One region of the Kitasatospora sp. NPDC127111 genome, then DNA from elsewhere that is predicted to be linked to it. Evidence: riboswitches for the same ligand, from Rfam matches in the RefSeq annotation. Region 1 holds a riboswitch; each other region holds the start of a gene.
What was found. Region 1 has a riboswitch for S-adenosylmethionine ahead of ACFVHB_RS31470 (aminotransferase class V-fold PLP-dependent enzyme). Riboswitches for the same ligand answer to the same signal wherever they lie in the genome.

Region 1 (5,595 bases):
TTCGGGGAACCACAAGAGCTGGAGTCGGCCATGGTGAACGTGAACCCTGCGAACGGCGGCAAGGACCCCGTGCAGGTGGTCCGCACCTGGCCGGACATCCTGTCGGCGCTGCTGCGGGGCGAGGACCTCGACCAGGGCGCCACCTCGTGGGCGATGGACCGGATCATGAGCGGCGAGGCCTCCCCCGCCCAGGTGGCCGGCTTCATGGTGGCGCTGCGGGCCAAGGGCGAGACCGTCGACGAGGTGGCCGGCCTGGTCGACGCGATGTACGCGCACGCCGAGCCGCTCTCCGTCCCCGGCCCGGCGGTGGACATCGTCGGCACCGGCGGCGACCGGGCCAAGACCGTCAACATCTCCACCATGTCCGCGATCGTCGCCGCGGCCGCGGGCGCCAAGGTGGTCAAGCACGGCAACCGGGCCGCCTCCTCGGCGAGCGGCTCCTCGGACGTGCTGGAGAAGCTCGGCATCGCCCTCGACCTCTCCGCCCGGCGGGTCGCCGAGGTGGCCGAGGAGGTCGGGCTCACCTTCTGCTCCGCCGCGAAGTTCCACCCGTCGATGCGGCACGCCGCCACCGCCCGGCGCGACCTCGGGGTGCCGACCGCGTTCAACATCCTGGGACCGCTGACCAACCCGGCGCGGGTGACCGCGCACGCGATCGGCTGCTTCGACACCCGGCTGGCCGGGCTGATCGCCGGCGTGCTGGCCCGGCGCGGTGCCACGGCGCTGGTCTTCCGGGGCGACGACGGCCTCGACGAGCTGACCATCACCACCACCTCGCGGGTCTGGATCGTCTCCGGCGGAGAGGTCACCGAGACCGCCTTCGACCCGCGTGAGGTCGGCATCGAACCGGTCGGCATCGAGGCGCTGCGCGGAGCCGACCCGGCGTACAACGCGGAGGTCGCCCGCCGGCTGCTGGCCGGGGAGCGCGGGCCGGTGCGCGACGCCGTCCTGCTGAACACCGCGGCCGGACTGGTGGCCCTGGACCTCACCGCCGCGCCGCTCGCCGAGCAGCTGGCGGCGGGCATGGAGCGGGCCGCGGCGGCCATCGACTCGGGCGCCGCGCTGGACGTCCTGAAGCGCTGGTCGGAGGCCACCGCCAAGGCGTGAAGCGGGAGTTGCGGTCCCGCGGGGAAGCCGCCCCGCGGGACCCTCCCGTCCCGGAGGCGGGGGGCGAGTAGCTGTCCGGATGGCGGAACGGCGTTTGACCACTCGCCGGACGCGACCTAGAGTCCTGCCCAGGTCATGAGTGACAGCGTCAAGCCCCAGCTTGCTGTCCGGCAACCCTCCGTCCGTGGCGGGGTGCCCTGGGTGAGGACCGGGTCCCGCGGCAATCCGTCCGCGTGACAAGCGCGGACGCCGGCTGACACGCACTCCCGGGGTCCTTGACCCGTACCAGGAGTGCATCCCGATGTCCCTCTCCACCGAAATCTGCGCCCCGCTCGCCGTCCTCGGCCACGACGTCGAGGTCCCGCTCGCCAGCGGTGCGAAGGTCGGCTACGCGGCGCTCGACTACGCCGCCAGCTCCCCGGCACTCCAGCGGGTCTGGGACGACGTCGCCGCCTACGCCCCCTACTACGGCAGCGTGCACCGCGGCGCCGGCTACCTCTCCCAGCTCTCCACCGACCTGTTCGAGCAGAGCCGCCGCACCGTCGCCGAGTTCCTCGACCTGCGCGAGGGTGACCAGGTGGTCTTCACCCGGGCCACGACGGACTCGCTCAACCTGCTGGCCCGCGCCGTCCCGGCGGGCACCCGGGTGTTCGCCTTCGAGACCGAGCACCACGCCTCGCTGCTGCCCTGGGCCCACGCCGGCCTGGACGTCACCTACCTGCGGGCCCCGCGCTCGCGGGCCGCGGCGGTCGCCGCCCTGGACGCCGCGCTGACCGGGGCGCCCGAGGGCCCCAAGCTGCTCTGCGTCACCGGCGCCTCCAACGTCACCGGCGAGCTCTGGCCGGTCGCCGAGCTCGCCGCGACCGCCCACCGGCACGGCGCCCGGGTGGTGCTGGACGCCGCGCAGCTCGCCCCGCACCACCGGGTCTCGGTGCGCGACCTGGACGTGGACTGGATCGCCTTCTCCGGGCACAAGATCTACGCGCCGTTCGGCGCCGGGGTGCTGGCGGGCCGCGCCGACTGGCTGGACGCGGCCGAGCCGTACCTGGCCGGCGGCGGCGCCACCCGTACGGTGGCCCGGGAGACCGACGGCTCGGTGGCCGTGCGGTGGCACACCGGTCCGGCCCGGCACGAGGCCGGCTCGCCCAACGTGATCGGTGCCTACGCCATCGCCTCGGCCTGCCGGGCGCTGACCGAGGCGGGCTGGGACGCGCTGGAGGCCCGCGAGCAGCAGCTGGTCGCCCGGCTGAAGGCCGGCCTGGCGGAGGTCCCGCAGGTGAAGGTGCTGAACCTGTTCGGCGCCGACTCGGCCCGCGTGGGCGTGCTCTCCTTCGTCGTCCAGGGCTGGAACAGCTCGCACTTCTCGGCCGCGCTCTCCGCCGAGTACGGCATCGGCGTGCGCGACGGGCTGTTCTGCGCGCACCCGCTGGTGCGCGCGCTGCTGAACGACGACGCGCCGGCGGTCGATTCGACGTGCGGTGCCCCGGATCCCTCGCTCCCGGGCGAGCGGAGCCTCAACGCGATCCGGGTCAGCTTCGGCGCCGGCACCCCGGACGAGCACATCGACCGCTTCCTGGCCGCCGTCCGCGAGCTGGTCACGGACGGCGCGGCCTGGAACTACCGCAACGAGGGCGGCCGTTGCGTCCCCACCGGGCAGATCGACAGGGGCCGCCGAGAGGGCTGAGCGCTACTCGTCGAGGCCGAGCGCGAAGGCGGCCTCCAGGTCGTGCTGGGAGTAGGTGCGGAAGGCGATCTGGGTCTCGGTGTGGGCCACGCCCGGGACCTTGTTCAGCCGGCCGGGGATCACCTCGGCCAGGTCGTCGTGCCGGCGCACCCGCACCATCGCCACCAGGTCGTAACCACCGGTGACCGAGTAGACCTCGCTGACGCCCTCGATGGCGGCGATCGCCTCGGCGATCTCCGGGATGCGGTCGACGCTGGTCTTGATCAGGACGATGGCGGTGATCACTGTGGGCTCCTTTGTGAGGTGCCGCCAGGGTAGCGGGCGTCAGCCCCGCCGGCGCGGGGGGCGGGTGGCCAGGGTGCAGCCGTACAGGAAGCCCGCCGAGAAGCCGATCACGTGCACCAGGTAGGCCACCCCGGCCCCGGCGGAGTGCACCGACCACCACTGCAGGGCGAACCAGAGCCCGAGCACCAGCCAGGCCGGGAACCGCAGCGGCAGGAAGAACAGCAGCGGGACGAGCGTGGTCACCCGGGCCCGCGGGTGGAAGCGCAGGTAGGCGCCGAGGACGGCCGAGATCGCGCCCGAGGCACCGATCAGCACCCGGGTCGAGTCCGGCGAGTGCGCCTCGGCCAGCGCGAAGCCGTAGGTGGCCAGCGAGCCGGCGGCCAGGTAGAAGAGGGCGAACCTGGCCCGGCCGAGCCGTTCCTCGACGGTGGGGCCGAAGACGTGGAGGAAGAGCAGGTTGCCCAGCAGGTGCAGCCAGCCGGCGTGCAGGAAGAGGGAGCTGAGCACCGACAGGGCCGGGTGCTTGCCCGGCGTCGCCGCCGCCGGGCAGCCGGGTACCGGGTCGGGGGCCTCGGCGAGCTGTTCGGCGGTCAGCGGGTGCCCGGCCAGCAGCTCCGCCGGTACGGCGCCCCAGCGCTGCTCGTACCGCTGCTCCGCGCAGACCCGGTCGTGGCCGCGGCCGTACAGCGGATTGAGTCCGGCGGCCGGGCCGAGCAGGAAGACCACGGTGTTGAGCGCGATCAGCGCGTAGCTGACGGCCGGGACGGGCACGGCCGGGCGGCCGCCCCGCGCACCGGTGTGGTCGAGGACCGGGATCGCCATGGGGCCAAGCATCCCTCCGCCCGGCCCGGGTGACACCGGGCTTACGGCAGGTGGGCTAGGGAGCCACCGCGGGGTGCCGATGGTCGTAACCGGTCGTCGGCGTGGTTGCCCCAGGCAATAGGCTTGGGGCGGGCATTCCCGCCTCCCGCCGCCGACGCCGGGGCTCCGGGGGGAGCGCCTGAGCCCACCCAGGGACCACCCGAGAGGATCCCCGATGACCGTCCCCGCCCTGACCGCCGAGACGCGCTGGCGCTGCACCCTGTGCGGCAACCTGACCCGCTTCGACGTGACCCGGACCGCCCGGGTGACCGAGTTCCTCCACTTCGACCTGGCCGGCGAGTCCAAGGTGGAGGAGACCGAGGTCCACAGCGAGACCGTCGAGTCGGTGCGCTGCCGCTGGTGCAACGCGGTGGACCAGGTCGAGCTGGTGGCCCGCCCGGGTGCCGAGGCCGACGAGGCCGCCGAGCAGGGTTGATGCCCGGCCCGTGCGGTAGGCGGCGGTGTGCGGCACGGCCGCCCGCCGCACGGGACAATACAGACAGAGCGCACGGAGCGTGACGACGAGGGCGGCCGCCGTCGGCCGTACCCACTGGACCAGGATCGGAGCCGAGGACGTGGTGGACGCAGCGAAGGAGCCCGCCGGGCCGCAGGGGCGGCAGCCCGCTGTGGACGCGCAGGCGCCGGACGCGGCCGAGGAAGCCACGTCCGCCCCCGCGGCCCCCGCCGGGGCGGCCGCCGACGGGCCCGCGACCGGCGAGGAGTCCGGCGGTGACGAGCCGGCGGAAGACGGCTCCGCGCCGGCGGAGCAGGCCGCCGAGAAGCTCGACCGGCCGCTGCCCGAGGGCGTGCGCCGCCGGGTGGTCGGCCTCGCCGCCGACGCGCTCGGCGGGCTGCCGCCTGGCGAGCTGCCCCAGTCGCTGCGCCAGTACGCCAAGTTCACCCCGGCCCGGCGGGCCAAGTACGCGGCCACCGCGCTGGCCGCCGCGCTGGAGTCCGAGCCGGCCTTCCGGGTGCGGATAGCGGAGCGGCTGCGGCTGGGCCAGCCCGATCTGGTGAAGGCGCTGGAGTCGGGCAGCGTGCCCGGGGCCGCCGATCCGATGGACGTCGCGGCCGCCGCCTACCTGGTGCGCTCGGCGGGCTGGAGCCGGCTGGTCGCCGAGGCCGGCGAGGAGGCCGAGCGGGCCGGCGCCGAGGGCGCGGCCGCCGAGGCGACCCGGCTGGCGGAGAAGCTGCAGGCGGAGCTGGCCGAGGTGCGGGCCGCGGCCCGGGCGGACCTGGACCGGCAGCGGGCCGAGTCGGAGGAGGTCCGCAGGGAGGCCGACTCGCTGCGCCGGAAGGTGCGGTCGCTGGAGAGCGACACCCGCCGGGCGCAGGCCGAGACCCGCCGGCTGGCCGCCGAACTGGAGGCACTGAAGGCGCAGGCCGCCGCCGAGCGCGGCGCGGCGGAGAGCGAGGCGCGCCGGCTCCGGCACCGGATCTCCGAGCTGGAGAACGCCGCCGAGCAGGGCCGCCGTTCGGCCCGCGAGGGGCGCAGCGTCGAGGACATGCGGCTGCGGCTGCTGCTGGACACCGTGCTGCAGTCGGCGCAGGGCCTGCAGCGGGAGCTGGCGCTGCCGGTCTCGCAGATCCGGCCGGCCGACCTGGTGGAGGCGGTGGTGCCGGGCGCGGCCTCGCCGCACGACGTGGCCCGGCGCGGG
Region 2 (5,595 bases), on a different contig from region 1:
GCTCAGCAGCCGCCGGCCACCGCCGGAATGATCGAGACGCTCGCGCCGTCCTTGATCTCGGTCGCCAGGCCCTCCGCGAAGCGCACGTCGTCGTCGTTCACGTAGACGTTGACGAAACGGCGCAGCTTGCCGGTGTCGTCGAGGATGCGGGCGGAGATCCCGGCGTGGTTGCGCTCCAGGTCGGCGATGACGTCACCCAGGGTGGCGCCCTCGGCGGCCACCTCGGCGGCGCCGCCGGTGTAGGTGCGCAGGATGGTCGGGATGCGGACGTTGGCGCTCATGGGGGCTTCTCCTTGCGGCGGGGCGGCGGGTGGCCGCGGGTGGGTGGCGGCGAGCGGTGGCGGGGGTCAGGCGGAGGCGAGGCCGGCGTCGCGGAACGAGGCCAGCGTCGGGCGGATGACCGCGGTCATCCCGGCGTCGGAGACCGCGTCCAGGGTCTTCAGGCCGTCACCGGTGTTGATCGCGACGGTCTCCTTGGCCGGGTCCAGCTGACCGGTCTCGACCAGCTTCTTCAGCACGCCGACGGTCACCCCGCCCGCGGTCTCGGCGAAGACGCCCTCGGTGCGGGCCAGCAGCTTGATCGCGGCCACCACCTCGGCGTCGGTCACGTCCTCGACGGCGCCGCCGGTGCGGCGGGCGATGTCCAGCACGTACGGGCCGTCGGCCGGGTTGCCGATCGCCAGCGACTTGGCGATGGTGTCCGGCTTGACCGGCCGGATCACGTCATGGCCGGCCTTGAACGCCGCCGACACCGGCGAGCAGCCCGCGGCCTGGGCGCCGAAGATCCGGTACGGCCGGTCCTCGACCAGACCGAGCTTGATCAGCTCCTGCAGCCCCTTGTCGATCTTCGTCAGCTGCGAGCCCGAGGCGATCGGGATCACGATCTGCTCCGGCAGGCGCCAGCCCAACTGCTCGCAGATCTCGTACGCCAGCGTCTTGGAACCCTCGCCGTAGTACGGGCGGAGGTTGACGTTGACGAAGCCCCAGCCCTCGCCGGCCGGGTCGCCGATCAGCTCCGAGCAGAAGCGGTTCACGTCGTCGTAGTTGCCCTCGATGCCGACCAGCTCACCGCCGTAGACACCGGCCATCACGACCTTGCCCTGCTCCAGGTCGTGCGGGATGAACACGCAGGACTTGAAACCGGCCCGGGCGGCGGCCGCGCCCACCGCGCCGGCCAGGTTGCCGGTCGAGGAGCAGGACAGCGTGGTGAAGCCGAACGCCCGCGCCGCCTCGATCGCGCAGGCCACCACGCGGTCCTTGAACGAGTGCGTCGGGTTGCCCGAGTCGTCCTTGACGTGCAGCTGGGCGGTGAACCCGAGCTCGCGGCCCAGGTTGTCCGCCTTCACCAGCGGGGTCCAGCCGGGGTTCAGGTTGGGCTTCGAGGCGACGTCCGCCGGCACCGGCAGCAGCGGCGCGTAGCGCCAGATCGAGGCCGGACCGGACTCGATCCGCTTGCGCAGCTCCTCCGCGGCCTCGCTGCCGAAGTCGTACGCGATCTCCAGCGGCCCGAAGCACTCCAGGCAGGCGAAGCTCGGACCGAGCGGGAAACGGGTACCGCACTCGCGACAGGACAGGGCGGCGGCGGGGCCGAGGTCAACGGTTGCGGGTGCGACGGTGTCGAAAGCCATGATGGCGGAGGCCTCTCTCCTCATCTTCCCCGTGGCGCGGTCGCGCCACGGGCCGGAATTGGCACCTGTCCCGCCGGGGCCTGGACGACAGCCGCGCGAGAAGGTTGCCGGGACGTCAACGGGCCGTTCCCTCAGTCCCTCTGGATGAGCTCTGTGAAGTTGTGGTCATGCTCAGCGGTGACCCCGGCGTGCGAAGGTCCGACCGCTGTACGAAGACTGTATCCGAAGGCGTCAACCGTGAACGGGACCGTCCGCCACGCGAGATGGCGCGTCCCACCCGTCCCCGGCCCGCCGCCGTCCGGCCCCGAACCCGCCCCGAACCCGACCTCGAACCCGCCGCCCGCACCCCGATCCGAGCCCGGCCCCCACCCGGACCCGAGCCCGAGCCCGAACCCGCCGCCCGAACCCGCCGAGGAGAGACCCGTGCCCGCCGACCCGACACCCGAGCTCCTCCCGCAGGCGGCGTCCTGGCTGCGCCGCCGCTCGTGGAGCGCGGCCGACCGGCCGGTGCGCACCCTGCTGGACGCCAAGCGGGCCGCCGGCCGCGCGGGCACCGTCAGCGTCGTCCTGCCCGCCCTGGACGAGGAGGCCACCGTCGGCGACATCGTCCGCACCATCCGCCGCGAGCTGATGGAACGCCTGCCGCTGGTCGACGAACTCGTCGTGGTCGACTCCGGCTCCGCGGACGACACCGCCGCGGCGGCCGCCGCGGCCGGCGCCCGGGTGGTCCACCGCGACGACATCCTGCCCCGGCTGCCCGCCGCCCCCGGCAAGGGCGAGGTGCTCTGGCGCTCGCTGCTGGTCACCAGCGGCGAGATCGTCTGCTTCGTCGACGCCGACCTGCGCGAGTTCGACCCCGCCTTCGTCTCCGGCATCGTCGGCCCGCTGCTCACCGAACCGGACATCCAGCTGGTCAAGGCCATGTACGACCGACCGCTGGAGACGGACGGGGCGGTCGTGCCCGCGGGCGGCGGCCGGGTCACCGAACTGGTCGCCCGCCCGCTGCTCAACCTGCACTGGCCGGAACTCGCCGGTTTCGTCCAGCCGCTCGGCGGCGAGTACGCGGCCCGCCGCTCCCTGCTCGAACGCCTCCCGTTCCCCACCGGCTACGGCGTGGAGCTGGGCCTGCTGGTCGACGCCCTGGAGACGGCCGGACTGGACGCCCTCGCCCAGGTGGACGTCGGGGTCCGCCACCACCGGCACCAGGACAGCCAGGCGCTCGGCCGGATGGCCGCCACCATCTACCGCACCGCCCTCGAACGGCTCGACCGCACCCACCGGCTCAAGGCGTCCGCCGACCTGGTGCGCCCGCTGCTCACCCAGTTCACCCGCGACCCGCGCGCCCTCCCCCAGCCCCCGGGCGGCGGAACCCCCATCTTCACCCCCCGCACCTACGGGATCACCGCCCTGGAACGGCCCCCGATGCACACCGTCCCCGAGTACGTGACCCGGCACCTCCCCCGCTGAGGGGTTTGCGGCCGCGGACCCACGGCAACATCCCACTCATGGGCGATCTCACGACCGAGCGTTCGAGTCAGACCGGCACCGCCCCCGTCCTGGTGGCCTCCAACCGGGGACCGGTGTCGTTCGGCACGGCGGACGACGGCACGCTGACCCTCCGCCGGGGCGGAGGAGGCCTGGTCTCCGGGCTCTCCGCCATCGACGACCCGGACGCCGTCTGGGTCTGCGCGGCCCTCGGCGACGCCGACCGCAGAGCCGCCCGGGAGGCACCCGACGGGCGGCTCGACCGGGCCGGCCACGACGTCGGCGGGCAGGCCGTCCGGATGCTGGACATAGATCCCGAGACCTTCGCCCGCGCCTACAACGGCGTGGCCAACTCGACCCTCTGGTTCGTCCACCACCTGCTCTACGACACCCCGACCGCACCCGCCTTCGACGCCGGCTTCCGCGCCGAATGGCAGGCCTACACCGCCTACAACACCGCGTTCGCCGAGGCGCTCGCCGCCGAGGCAGCCCGCGGCGCCGCCGTCCTGGTCCAGGACTACCACCTCTCGCTGACCCCGGCCCTGCTCCGCGCCGCCCGGCCCGACCTGCGGATCGGCCACTTCTCGCACACCCCCTGGGCGCCGCCCGAGTACTTCCGGCTGCTGCCCGACGACGTCGCCGAGGCCGTCCTCACCGGCATCCTCGGCGCCGACCGGGCCGGCTTCCTCACCCGCCGCTGGGCCCTGGCGTTCGCCGACTGCTGCGAGCGGCTCCTCGGCGCCACCGTCGACCGCGCCGCGCTCACCGTCACGCACGCCGGCCGCACCACGCGCCTCGGCGTCCACGCGCTCGGCGCCGACGCCGACTTCCTGCGCGAGCGGGCCCACCGCCCGGACGTCGAGGAACGCCTCGCCGCGCTCCGCGCGGCCGTCGGCGACCGGCGCACCGTCGTCCGGGTCGACCGCACCGAGCTGAGCAAGAACATCGTCCGCGGCTTCCAGGCCTACCGGCACCTGCTGCGCACCCGGCCCGAGTGGCGGGACCGGGTGGTGCACATCGCCTTCGCCTACCCGTCCCGGACCGACCTGGCCGAGTACCGCGACTACACCGCCCAGGTCCGGCGGCTCGCCGACGAGATCAACGCCGAGTTCGCCACCCCCGCCTGGCAGCCGCTGATCCTGCACGTCAACGACGACTTCCCGCGCTCGCTGGCCGCCTACCGGCTGGCCGACGTCGCCCTGGTCAACCCGATCCGCGACGGCATGAACCTGGTCGCCAAGGAGGTGCCCGTGGTGTCCGACCGCGGCTGCGCCCTCGTGCTCTCCCGCGAGGCCGGCGCGCACGCCGAACTCGCCGACGACGCGCTGACGGTCAACCCCTACGACGTGATCGCCACCGCCGAGGCCCTGCACACCGCGCTCGGCATGCCGGCCGACGAGCGCGCCGAGCGGACCAAGCGGCTCGCCGCCGCGGCGACCGCGCTCCCGCCCCAGCAGTGGTTCCTCGACCAGCTCGACGCGCTCGACGACCTCGGCTGAGGCCGCGGGCTCACGGGGCCCCGGCGGACCGGCCGAGCTCCGCCGCCAGCCGCTCCAGCAGCGCCGCCACGCCGGCCGGGCCCTCGACCACCAGGTCGGCCCGGTCGGCGAGCTCCTTCACCGGCGCGTCGCCCACCGCGCCGCTGCACACCAGCAGCCCGGCCAGACCGTCCCCGCGCAGCTCCTCCACCGCCGCGAAGGCCGCCACGTCCCCCAGGTCGTCACCCGCGTACAGCACCGTCCGGGCGTCCCGCTCCCCCAGGAAGGAGCGCAGCGCCGCCCCCTTGTCCACCCCCGGCGGCCGCAGCTCCAGCACAAGCCGGCCGGGCTCCACCACCAGCCCGTGCTCCGCGGCCAGCGCCGCCACCGGCGCACGCAGCAGCTCCAGGGCCTGCTCCGGTGCCTCCGTCCGCCGGGTGTGCACCGCCAGCGACCGCCCCTTGTCCTCCACCCACGTCCCCGCCGGCGCCCCGGCCGCGGCCAGCACTCCGTCCAGGTCGGCCCGCGCGGCGGCCACGCCCGGGTGCACCGGCGGTGCCGTGAGCACCCCGGCCTCCCAGCGTTCGGCGCCGTAGTGGCCCAGCACCACCAGGCCGTCGATCCCCTCGAACCCGCCGTACTCGACGGCCAGCCCGGCCGGCCGGCCGGTCACCACCACGACCGACCCCACCCGGGGGGCCAGCGCCCGCAGCGCCCCCGCCACCCCGGGGTGCGCCCGCGCCCGGCTCGGGTCCGCCACGATCGGCGCCAGCGTCCCGTCGAAGTCCAGCGCCACCACCGCCTCGCGCGGCGAGGCGAGGAGCGCCTCCAGCCCCGTGCGCCCGGCTTCCGTCCTCAGCTGCACCGTGTCCTCAAGACCCATGCCGGGACCCATACCCAGCCACCGCCCGCCGACGCACCCGCCCCGCCACCGCACGCCCCCGCCCGGCGCGGCGCCCGCGACCGACGCGCCCGCGGGCGAGCGCCCCGCCCGGCGGAGGCCT
Region 3 (5,595 bases), on a different contig from region 1:
GGACGGTGCCGGCACCAGCGGCCGGGCGGCGTCCGCGGGGCCCCGGCGGGTTCGGTGGCACCCAGTCGCCGAGGATCGACTTCATGCCGCGCAGCGGCGGCAGCCCGGCGGCGGTGCGGGCGTCGGTCTCCCGCTCCGGCAGGCGGCCCCACCAGAACCGCTCGCTGAACTCCCGGCGGTTGGCCTTGTTGCCGAGTACGGCCGCCACCAGGCCCCAGGCCGGCGCCCCGCCGAGCAGGGCGGAGGCGAGATCGGAGAAGTGGTCCGGGCCGCCCTGCCAGTGCTCGCCGAGTGCGTCCAGGCCCGGCAGTTCGGCGGTGATGTTCTCCACCGCGCCGTTGTTGGAGGAGGTGACCACGATCTCGAACCCGGTCAGCCGCGGGTCCAGCCGGACGACGTAGCGCCGGTGCCTGCCCTGCCGGTCGAGGCCCTGCCACGCGCGGCCGGTGAACGCCTGCCCCGGCCGGTCGAAGGAGGCCATGACGGCCGCCCGTTCGACCACCAGGGCGGCCACCAGGTCGCGCAGCATCGTGGTCTTGCCCGTGCCCGGCGGACCGTTCACCGAGAACATCCCGCCCTCGGTGCCGGTGCGGTCGGCGAGCATGCGGTCCACCGCGAACTGCTGGCTCAGCGCGAGCGGGAAGCGCGCGGGTGAGGGCCACCGGCCGGCCGGCACCAGAGCCGGGGCCACCCCGGCCAGGACGGCCTCGCGCGCCTGCCGCACGTCGGTGCGTGCCCCCACGTCGACCGAGTCCCGCTCGGTCAGGTAGGCGTCCAGCGCCGGCCCGAGCCCTTCGCCGGCCGCCGCCCGCACCCGGGCCAGGTCGGGTGGAAGAAGGCTGTTCAGGAACGGCGCGGCGACGGTGGCCTTCGCCCGCGGGTCACGCGGACGGTGGACCAGCCGGCTGCGCACGCGGATCACCCGCGGCCTCAGGTGCGCCTCGACCCCGCACAGGTCCGCGATCTGTGCGGTCAGCGCGACCAGGTCGGCGAGACCCACTGCCCGCGGACCCGCATCGTCCGCCCCGTCGGGCGGACCCGCGTCCGGGGTCGCAGGCGCGGCGGCGTGCCCGGAGCCGGCCGGGCGGCCGTCCTCCGGGCCGTCCGGCTCATCCGGGTCCTCTGCGTGCTCCGCGGCGGGACGGCGGGCAGCGGCCCAGTCGGCGGCGCGCCGTACGAGCGGTTCCGCGGCGCCCTGCCATGCGGCGCCGGCGACCTCGCCGAACAGCGCCCCCACCGCGCCCACGGCCGCGCCGCCCAGGATCTCGGCCAGCAGCTGCCGCCAGGCGGAGGCCCGGGACGCGGACGCGGGATCCGCCGCAGCTTGCGGGTGGGACGGCTGCCCGGGCACCGGTCCCGAGCCGGGGGAGTAGGGGATGCGGACGGCGGTCAGCTTGTCGATCGCGTTGCCGAACGCGTCGTTCAGGTCCTCGAAGCCGTCCAGCCACCCCGGCACGGACGGCCCGGGATCGAAGAGCCGACCGGTTGCCCACCCGCACGCGGAGATCACCGACGTGTCCTCCACCGGCCGGCCCTCATCGTCCAGGACCAGGGCGAACATGGCGCTCTGCCCCGACAGCACCAGCTCCGCCTGCGGCACCCCGGGGTCGGGGTCGGTCCCCTCGGGCAGCACCGTGATCATCGCCTGGCGCAGCAGCTCCAGGTCGAAGACGCCGCCGTACACCTCGTGGCGCCACATCTTGCCGTAGGGAGCCCGGCGCTTCGCCGTCGCCGGGTGGTCCGGATGCCACGGCAACGGCAGGCGCTCCTGGCCCGGTTGTGGGTCCAGGTCCACGACGTACTCGTCCGCGGGCCCGGAGCGCGCGGCACGGCGCCGGCGCGGCAGCGAGGGGATGCCCGGAGGGCTGAACAGCTCGATCGCCCGCCAGCACTCCAGCACGGCCTCCCGGTGACGGTCCCGCACGTGTCCGTTCCGCACTCATTGCCCCCGTGTCGAATGCGCGGCACGCGGCCGCTTCGTGTGCCGATCAGCTGCCCGCAGAATCTACCGGACGCCGGCCCCCGGGCCGAGTGGGCTGATCACCGCCCTGTCGAGGCGTCAGGGACCCTGGCCTGTCGGCATATCGGAGGCGGAGTGGCCTCCTCCTCCCGGAGCTGCCCGGCAGCACGGCAGCCACGGCCCGGTGGAGCCGACGGGCGGTGCGCCGGCACGGAGGGCACGAAGCACCCGGGCGTGAAGGCGGGGAGGTTTGGCGGGGCGGCCGGGGAATCTTGTATGGTTCCTCGCGAATCATCCAGAGGGGTGGAGGGACCGGCCCTACGAAGCCCCGGCAACTCCCCGGTCGACCCGGCGTGCGAAGTACGCGCCGTGCCGCCCGGGATCAGTGCCAACTCCGGCCTGTCGCCAACGTGGCGCGGGAAAGATGAGGAGACACGGTGCTCTCTGTGCTGTCCTTCGCCCGGGCGCTTCCCGCCCCGGCCCTTCCGCGTACCCGTCTCGTGCCCGGCGCAGGCAATCGGCCGACTTCTCCGGCCCGTCCTCGCTGACCGCCCCCGCTCCCCGCGCGGGAGCCCCCCCTGGGCGGACCCCCCCGCCGCTCACGGGATTTCGAGACTGGAGTACCCATCCATGGACATCACGAGCGGCGTCGGCGTGCTCGACAAGGCCACCTCGATCCTCGGCACCCTGGAGGCCGGGCCGACCACCCTGGCCGGACTCGTCGCCGCCACCGGCTTGGCGCGGCCCACCGCCCACCGGCTCGCGGTCGCGCTGGAACACCACCGCCTGGTCAGCCGGGACCTGCAGGGCCGGTTCGTGCTCGGCCCCCGGCTCGCCGAGCTCTCGGCGGCCGCCGGCGAGGACCGGCTGCTGGCCGCCGCCGGTTCGGTCCTCACCCACCTGCGGGACGTCACCGGGGAGAGCGCGCAGCTCTACCGCCGCCAGGGCGAGGTCCGCATCTGCGTGGCCGCCGCCGAGCGGCTCTCCGGACTTCGCGACACCGTCCCCGTCGGCGTCACCCTCCCCATGAAGGCCGGCTCCGCCGCCCAGATCCTGCTCGCCTGGGAGGAGCCCGAGCGCCTCCACCGCGGTCTCCAGGGCGCCCGTTTCACCGCCACCGCCCTGAGCGGCGTACGGCGCCGCGGCTGGGCGCAGTCCGTCGGTGAACGCGAGCCGGGGGTGGTCTCCGTGTCCGCGCCCGTCCGCGGCCCGTCCAACCGGGTGGTGGCCGCGGTCTCCGTCTCCGGTCCGGTCGAACGCCTCTCGCGCCACCCCGGCGCGCACGTCTCCCAGGTCGTCGTCGAGGCGGGACACCGCCTCACCGAAGCCCTCCGCCACTCCTGAACGGCCCGCGGCGCTTCCTGACGCCGCCGCGCCGCCGCCGGGGGCGCCGGCGGCGGGCGGGTCAGTCGAGCTCGTTCTTGTGGACGACACCACCCTTGACGATGAGGCAGTGGACGCTAGCGCGGGGCTGCGCGTGCCGCCTCGGGGAGGGCGGCCGCCGGGGCTCCGGGGTGGCGGGGGCCGAGCAGGACGACCACGCCGTCGGGGTGCGGTGCCGGGCGGGTGACCGGGCGCCAGCCGTGCCGCAGGTAGAAGTCGAGCGGCCCGCCGGCGGCGGCCGTGGTGAACAGCCAGAGCCGGCCGCGGGGCGCTGCCGCGCTCACCGCGTTCAGCAGGGCCGTTCCCAGGCCCTGGCCGGCGTGGTCGGGGTGGACCGCCAGTTCGTCGATCTTCAGGGCACCGCCCAGCAGGTCGCGGGTGCCGCGCTCGCCGAGGCCCTCGGTGGCGTGGCGGTAGGAGCCTTCGGAGGGGAAGGGCTCCGGCGTGGTCCAGGCGGTGGCGAATCCGACGAGACGACCGTCGGCGCGGCGGGCGGCGGCCGCGGTGAACCCCGGTCGGTCGGCGTCCCGGCCCAGTCGGTCCAGGAACTCGTCGGCCAGGTGGGCGGGTTCGTTCCACGGCGGTCGGCCGAAGGCCTGCGCGTACACGTCGCGGACGTCGGCGGCCCGGCCGAGCAGCGCGGTCCGGTCCACCCGGCGCACGTCGACGGCGGTGGTACGACGCGCGCCGTGGCCGGCGACGGAGTCGTCGCGGGACGACTCGATGCCCGGCGCCCCCGGTGATCCCGTCATCGGCCCCAGCTCCCCCTTTTTGCTTATGGAATGCAGCTGCATCATATAAGCAATAAGCCTGCGCCTGGGAGTTCTTGACCGAAAGCGGGGGAACGTGAAAGGGCGCGGGGGCGGCGCCGTGCGGGTGTACCCGGCCCGGGCGGGAATCAGGCGGGGTGGCCTGCCTCGATGTCGGAGACGTCCCGGTAGGACAGCACCGACGCGCCGGTGGGCGGGGCACTGACGGCCACCGGCGCCAGCAGCAGGCCGGTGTGGTCGCCCCAGTCCGCGCAGTCGATGACGCGGCCCACGAACCAGGCCGGCGCGTCCGCGAGGACCGGCACGCCGTAGGGCCCGTGGTACCACTCCACGCGGGCGAACTTGTCGGTGTCGTCGCCGCTCCGCCCGCCGAACAGTTCGGCCAGCCCCTGCCCGTGCGGCAGCAGGTGGACGCCCAGCGCGTCGGCCGCCAGGGCGGCGTCGTACGTGTGGTTCGCCTTGGAGATCCACACCACGAACCGCGGAGGGTGGATGGAGCACTGCCCCGCGAACCCGACCAGGCACCCCGCCGGCGGTGGACCGGGAGCGGTCACCACGTAGACCGGCTGGTCCAGCAGATCCGTGAACGCGTCGAACTCGCCCATGTCCTCAGCCTAGGGTCATGCCGCGGCGGGCGCCGACCGAGGCCGGGCGGCCGCCCCGTTCCGCCTGCGGGCCCTGCGGAGCGCGGAGCGGCCGTGCGGCCCGCCGGTGGCCGCCGGTGACCCGGGAGGGGTTCGCGGGTCGGCCGGATCAGGGCCGAGGCCGAGGGTGCGGAGCCGTCCGCACGCGGGCCGGTCCGCCCGGGACCGCCGGACGGCAGGAAGCCGACGGTCCGTCCACGGACGTGCGGTGTGAGAGCCTACGGTGGGGAGTCGCAGGTGTGCCGCGAGCGGCGGAGGAAGCGGGGGAGACATGGGATCTGGCGGGCTCGTGGGCGTCGGGCTGGCCCCGGCGGACACCGCTGGGCACCTCCTGGAGAAGATCCGGGAGGGCAACGGGTACGCCCGAACGAGGAAGAAGCGTTTCCGCCGCGCCTCGTCGGCGTTGAAGGTGCTGACACTCTCGCTGTCCGCCGCCTCGACGATCATTCTCGGCCTGCAGGACCTGGACTTCTGGGCCGGCCTGGGCTTCGCCCTCGTCGCACTGGTCACCCTGCTGGGGGCCGTTGAGTCGTTCTTCAACTGGCGATCGCGCTGGGTTCTGATGGAGGAGACCCAGTACCGGTTCCAGCGCCTCGCCGATGACCTCGAGTACCTGATCGCCTCAACACCGGCCGGTGAGCTCACGCACGACCGGCTCCGGCCGTTCTTCGACGAGTACCAGGGTGTGTGGGCGCACCTCAGCGAGCGGTGGCTGCAGGAGCGTCGCGCGCTGAGCGCTTCCGCCGAGAGCCGGTGAGCCGTCAGGTGCTCGGGGGGCAACCCGGCGGTCGTCGGGGTCACCCCCGGCCGGGGTGTCGGTCGGGTGCGGCTCGTGCCG
Region 4 (5,595 bases), on a different contig from region 1:
CCTCGAGTCGTGGTCGTCAGCCCGCCGTTCCGCTCGCACGCCGCACCGCTGAGCGTCCTGGGCGCGGCGTTGCGCGACGCCGGGGCCGACGTGACGCTGGCCTGCGCACCGGCCTTCGCCGACCTGGCCCGCGACCACGGCCTGGGCTTCGCCGAGCTCACCGTCACCCGCAACGCCAACCACGGCATCGCGGAACGGACCTTGCGGGCCGGCCGCGAAGCCGAACGGCTCCGGGAGTTCCTGGACGCGACCCGCGACGGCGCCGTCGCGGCCCTGCTCACCCAGGCGCGTCACCGACGGGACGACCTGCTCGCCGACCCCGACCGGATCCTCGCGGAGATCCGCGACCTCGACCGGAGGGCGCGCCCCGACTGGTACCTGGTGGACCAGCTCAGCTACCCGGTGACGCTGGCCATGCACTGCCTGGACCTGCCCTACGCCACGTTCTGCCCCGGCCACCCCAGCTACCTCCCGGCCGGCCCGGAGGCGTACTTCGGACTGCCCTACGCCTGGCCCGACTCGGTCCGTCCCGAGCCGGCGGACCTCGTGCGGCTGCGGGACGCGGCGGCCGGGAACGACCGGGCGTTCACCGAGGCGTTCCACCACGTGGTCCGGCGGCACTCGCCCGGGCGGCCGCTGCCCCAACGGGCCTTCGCGCTCTGCTCGCCGCACGCCGTGGTGTTCAACTACCCGCCGCTGCCCTGGCTCCCGGCCGCCCCGCCGGGCCCGGTGGCCGTCTACGCCGGTCACTGCACGGCGGAGTCGGCGAGCACCGGGCTCGACGACGGCTGGCAGACCACCGTCGCCCGCCTGACCCTTGGCGGGCGCCCACTGGTCCTGATCGCCTTCGGTACCTTCCTCTCGGCCCGCCACGACGTCCTGCGGACGGTCACCCGGGCGGCGCTCGAGTGCACCGCGGCGTCGGTGATCGTCGCCGCCGGCGACCGGGCCGACGAGCTCGCCCGCGATCCGTGGCTGGCGGCGGCGTCGCCGGAACGCCTGTGCGTCGCCGAGTCCGTGCCCCAGCAGGCGCTCCTGGCGCACGCCGCCGTGATGGTCCACCACGGCGGCAACAACTCCTTCACGGAGTGCCTGACGGCAGGCGTTCCGGCGCTCGTCCTGCCCTTCTCCAGCGACCAGTTCGCCATCGCCCACGATCTCGAACGCGCCGGTCTCGGCCTCTCGCGCGACCCGAACACCCTCGACGCCGAGACCGCCGGCGCCGCCCTCCGGGCCCTGCTGGCCACCGGCGGGCACGGCACCGGCGCCCAGCGGGCCGAGGTCCTGGCCGCCGGCCCGCACCGGGCGGCCGACCAGCTGGTCCGCGTCATGCGAGGCGTTCCCCGGGCGCCCGCACCGTCGTAGCCCCGCCCCCGGGCGGCCCACGGGTGCGCCTCGTCTCACCTCGCCTCGTCGCACCTCGCCTCGTCGCACCGACGCGACACGCCAAACGGTGCGTGATCGCTGCAAGTGTCGAACGGTTCCGTGGCCGGTGAACGTGGGAATCCGGAGGCACCGGCCTCCGGATACCGGATACGCGAAGGAGAACTGTCATGGACTTCCGCGACGAGCTTCCCGTCGACCACCGACTCGCGCGGGTCTACCGGGCCGGCGCGGGCCTGTGCGGCGTCGCCCTGCTGGTCTTCGGCTGCCTCGGTCTGTCCGACGGCCTGGCGTTCTTCAGCACCACCGGAGAGCGCGTGGCGGGCCTGTCGAGCAACGGCCTGCTCAGCCTGATCTCGATCGCCACCGCCGGGGTCCTGATCACCGGAGCCGTGATCGGCGGCAACACCGCCTCGACGACCAACATCGCGGTGGGCGGCCTGTTCGTGCTGAGCGGGTTCGTCAACCTCGCCCTGCTCGACTCCGGCGTCAACGTCCTGGCCTTCAGGATCCCCAACGTCGTCTTCAGCTTCGTCATGGGCCTGATCATCGCCACGTTCGGCATGTACGGTCGCGTCAGCGCCAAGTTGCCGCTCGACAACCCGTACTGGCGCCACCGGCACCCCGGATCGGTGCCCCCCGGAGTGGCGCGACAGCTCGCCTCCCCGCCCGGGCGAACAGGCGTCGCCGGCCCCGCGCGCTGACCCGCGGGGTAAGGGGACGCCGGCCCTGAAGACGCCTCACCGACCTCCCGCGCCCGGCGACCGGGCGGGCCGCAGGGCTGTGCCGGGCCGCCTGATTGACGGGGCGCCAGAGGGCGATTGACGGGATCTGTCGGATCTTCGTAGACTCGATTCGGCGAAGAATGTCAGCCCCCAGGCCCCGGCCGGCTGACTGGCAACCCCCACACTGCGGTGGGGTGCCCCGGGGATAAGCCTGGTGGCATGGCGTCATGCCGCAAGCGCGGTGACGGGCCCGGTCGGGCCGGGACGGAGAAGTTCGTGGTGCGGTGGGCGGTCGGGCGACGGGTCGTGGGCCTCCGGCTCGTGGCCAGGCTCGACGTCGACCTGCGGCGGCGGGCCAGCGCGCTCTGTCGCTGACGGCGACGGATCGGCGGGCGAGAGGTGTCCCGCGCGGTCCGTCCAGGTCGTCAAGCCTCGACCCCGCGTGACAGAGGAGCGCCCAGCGGCCGCCCTTTCGCGCGCCTGCTTCAGGAGTATCGATGTCTGCTGGCTCCCCGAGACCCCCGCGTGATCTTCCCGGTTCGCTGCCCGCCGGCCGGGAAGCGGAGTACCGCCGCCTGCGCGAGGCGCTGGACCGGTGTGCGGACGGCCTCGGAAGCGTGATCGCGCTGCACGGGTCGGTGGGCAGTGGCCGGAGCGAACTGCTGTACACGTTCACGGACGTGGCGGCGGAGCGGGGCGTCACGGTGCTGATGGGCACCGGTTCGCCGCTGGAACGGGAGTTCCCGCTGGGCCTGGCCCGGCAACTGCTGCAGAGCGCCCCGGTCGAGCCGCACGAGGCGGCCGCGGCGGAGGCCCTGCTGTCCCAGGGCGCGATCGAGGGCACGCGGCCGCGGTCGGCCGTCGCGGAGGGGGCGCACGGGCGGCTGGGCCAGCCGACCTTGGAGGGCCTGTTCCGGCTGGTCCGGTCCCTCGCGGAGCGGAAGCCCGTCCTGATCGCGGTGGACGACCGCCAGGACGCCGATCCCCAGTCGCTGGAGTTCCTGCTGTACCTGGTCCGGCGCACCCGCAATCTCGGCGTGCTGACCGTGCTCAGCTCGCGCGAGACCATGACGCCGCCGAACCCGTTCTTCGAGGTCGAGTTGGCGCGCCAGCCCCATCACCGGCAGATCAGGCTGGACGTGCTCTCGCCGGAGCTGGTCGCCGAGCTGTGCCGTGAACGCTTCGGCAGCTCCGCCGCGGCCGGCCTGGCGGCGAAGGCGTTCGACCTGACGGGCGGCAACCCGCTGCTCGTCCACAGCCTGCTGGACGACCAGGAGCGGGCCGGTGCGCCCGAGGAGCCGGTGGTCGGCGAGGGCTACCGGCGGGGGCTGATGCACTGCCTGCACCGCATCGACCCGCTGGCGCTGCGGTACGCGCGCGGGGTGGCGGTGCTCGGGCCCTACGCGACCCCGGCCCTGCTGGCCGAGCTGCTGCTCCTGCCGACGGACTCGCTGCCCCGTGCGCTGTACCTGCTGCACGCCGCCGGGCTGTTCCGCGACGGCGGGTTCCGCCATCCGACGGCCGCCGGCGACCTGCTCGCGGCCATGACACCGGCCGACCTCGCGGGCCTCCACCGGCGGGCGGGCGGGCTGCTGGACGCTGCGGGCGCGGAGGCACGCGAAGTGGCCGGCCACGTGCGGGCGGCCGAGGGATACCTGCGGACGTCGGGGTTGCCGGCGTCCGCGCAGGCCGGCCGGCCCGCGGGTGACACTCCCGGGCGGGTCGACGGCGTTCACGTCGGGGGGCGGAGCGGTTCGGACTTCGCCGACGGCCCGGACTTCGCCGACGGCCCGGAACGGCTTGACGGCCTGGAACGGTTCGACGACAGGGACCGAGCCGACGGCTCGGACCGGCTCGACGGCCCGGACCGATTCGGTCGGCGCGGCGGTCCGGTGGACCACGGCGGCGCGGAGCGGGTGCTCGACCCGGTGCCGCCCGAGGGGAGGGGCACACCGGCGCCGGAACCCGGCGGAGCGGGAGCCCCGGGAGCGGGTGGCCGCGCCCTCGGCGGCGAGCCGGTCGGCGGGGCGGCGATCCGGTGCGTTCCCTCGCTGCCCGGGACGGTGGTGGACGCGGCGAGCGCGGTGCGCCACGAGCTGAAGGAGATCCGGCACCTGTTCTGGCACGGTCGCCCGGACCAGGGGTTGGTGGCGCTGGAGCGGTTCGAGTCCCGTCCGGAGAACGCGGGGTCGGCGGACGGACTGCGGGCCTGGCTGGCGTACTGGTACCCGTCACTGCTGCCCGGGCCGACCGGGGAGGGCCCGGCGGGCAGGGCCGAGGGCATGCGGCTGCTGGCCTCCCTGCTGACCGGGGCCGTCACACCGGGCGAGGCCGCGGTGCAGGCGGAACTGATCCTGCGGGAGGGCCGCCCGGGCGGCAGCGGCGGCACCGAGTCGCTGACCGCGGCCCTGACGGTGCTGCTGTACACGGACCGGGCGGACCGGGCGGTGCGCTGGTGCGGTCCGCTCGCCGAGCGCACCGGCGCGCGCTGCGGCTCCACCTGGCAGGCCCTGGTGTCCGCGCTCCGCGCGGAGGCGTCGCTGCGGCAGGGCGATCTGCGGGCGGCGGACGCGGCGGCCCGGAGCGCCTTCGCGCGGGTCTCCCCGGACGCCTGGGGCGTCGCGGTGGGCCTGCCGCTGTCCACCATGGTGGCCGCCCGGACCGCGCTCGGCCTGCCGGCGGACGCGGCCCGGTTCCTCGCGATCGGAGTCCCGGAGGGCATGGAGCGGACCCCGGCGGGCCTGCACCACCGGTACGCGCGCGGCGGGCACCTGCTGGCCGTCGGCCGCGCGGAGGAGGCGCTCGCGGCCTACCGGGCGTGCGGGGACACGATGGCGCGCTGGGGCCTGGACCGTCTGCCGGCGATCGCTCCGTGGCGGCTCGGTGCGGCCCGGGCACAGCTCGCGCTGGGCCGGCGCCGGGCAGCGGCGGAACTGGCGGACGAGCAACTCGCCCGGGCGGGCTCGTCGGGCCACGCGCGGATCCGCGGGCAGGCGCTCCGGATCCGGGCGGCCGCCGGTGACCACGCGGAACGCACCGCGCTCCTGGAGCGCTCCGTCGACCTGCTGGAGGAAGCCGGTGCCGAGGGCGACCTGGCGGGCGCGCTGGCCGACCTGAGCGAGTCCCACCGTACGGACGGCGACCCCGACCGCGCCCGGCAGGCGGACCGGCGGCTGCGGCGCACCCCGGCCCTGTCACTGGTCCCGGACGGGGACGCCGCTCCGACGGGCCTCTCGGACGCCGAGCGCCGGGTCGCCGAACTCGCCGCCCGCGGCCTGTCCAACCGGGAGATCGCCCGGAAGCTGTACGTCACGGTGAGCACCGTGGAGCAGCACCTCACCCGGGTGTACCGCAAGCTCGGGGTGCGGCGCCGGGCCGACCTGGCGGCGGTGGTCCGGCGCGGCGACGGCCCCGACCGGGACCTCGAACTGGCGGCTAGGGGTTCGACAGGGGTTGCCTAGGGGGGCGCCGGACGGAGCGTCACGGA

Region 2: linked by a shared signal. The riboswitch ahead of thrC (threonine synthase) and the one ahead of ACFVHB_RS31470 (aminotransferase class V-fold PLP-dependent enzyme) in region 1 are both predicted to bind S-adenosylmethionine.
Region 3: linked by a shared signal. The riboswitch ahead of ACFVHB_RS27260 (IclR family transcriptional regulator) and the one ahead of ACFVHB_RS31470 (aminotransferase class V-fold PLP-dependent enzyme) in region 1 are both predicted to bind S-adenosylmethionine.
Region 4: linked by a shared signal. The riboswitch ahead of ACFVHB_RS15485 (AAA family ATPase) and the one ahead of ACFVHB_RS31470 (aminotransferase class V-fold PLP-dependent enzyme) in region 1 are both predicted to bind S-adenosylmethionine.

What each region holds. Positions count from the first base shown of each region.
Region 1 is NZ_JBHXTG010000069.1:14,292-19,886, reverse strand. Features, by position in the region: gene trpD (anthranilate phosphoribosyltransferase) at 31-1,107, shown strand; SAM riboswitch class IV at 1,239-1,356, shown strand; gene ACFVHB_RS31470 (aminotransferase class V-fold PLP-dependent enzyme) at 1,409-2,791, shown strand; gene ACFVHB_RS31465 (Lrp/AsnC ligand binding domain-containing protein) at 2,795-3,076, opposite strand; gene ACFVHB_RS31460 (rhomboid family intramembrane serine protease) at 3,116-3,898, opposite strand; gene ACFVHB_RS31455 (hypothetical protein) at 4,113-4,373, shown strand; gene ACFVHB_RS31450 (NYN domain-containing protein) at 4,564-5,595, shown strand, end outside.
Region 2 is NZ_JBHXTG010000139.1:3,580-9,174, reverse strand. Features, by position in the region: gene ACFVHB_RS39400 (ubiquitin-like small modifier protein 1) at 3-281, opposite strand; gene thrC (threonine synthase) at 348-1,628, opposite strand; SAM riboswitch class I at 1,646-1,779, opposite strand; gene ACFVHB_RS39390 (glucosyl-3-phosphoglycerate synthase) at 2,052-3,095, shown strand; gene ACFVHB_RS39385 (trehalose-6-phosphate synthase) at 3,134-4,612, shown strand; gene otsB (trehalose-phosphatase) at 4,623-5,474, opposite strand; gene ACFVHB_RS39375 (DUF3263 domain-containing protein) at 5,595-5,595, opposite strand, start outside.
Region 3 is NZ_JBHXTG010000053.1:2,278-7,872, forward strand. Features, by position in the region: gene ACFVHB_RS27255 (AAA domain-containing protein) at 1-1,924, opposite strand, end outside; SAM riboswitch class I at 2,249-2,391, shown strand; gene ACFVHB_RS27260 (IclR family transcriptional regulator) at 2,591-3,304, shown strand; gene ACFVHB_RS27265 (GNAT family N-acetyltransferase) at 3,421-4,095, opposite strand; gene ACFVHB_RS27270 (flavin reductase family protein) at 4,242-4,718, opposite strand; gene ACFVHB_RS27275 (DUF4231 domain-containing protein) at 5,029-5,514, shown strand.
Region 4 is NZ_JBHXTG010000020.1:83,796-89,390, forward strand. Features, by position in the region: gene ACFVHB_RS15475 (glycosyltransferase) at 1-1,365, shown strand, start outside; gene ACFVHB_RS15480 (DUF4383 domain-containing protein) at 1,554-2,087, shown strand; SAM riboswitch class IV at 2,241-2,353, shown strand; gene ACFVHB_RS15485 (AAA family ATPase) at 2,606-5,569, shown strand.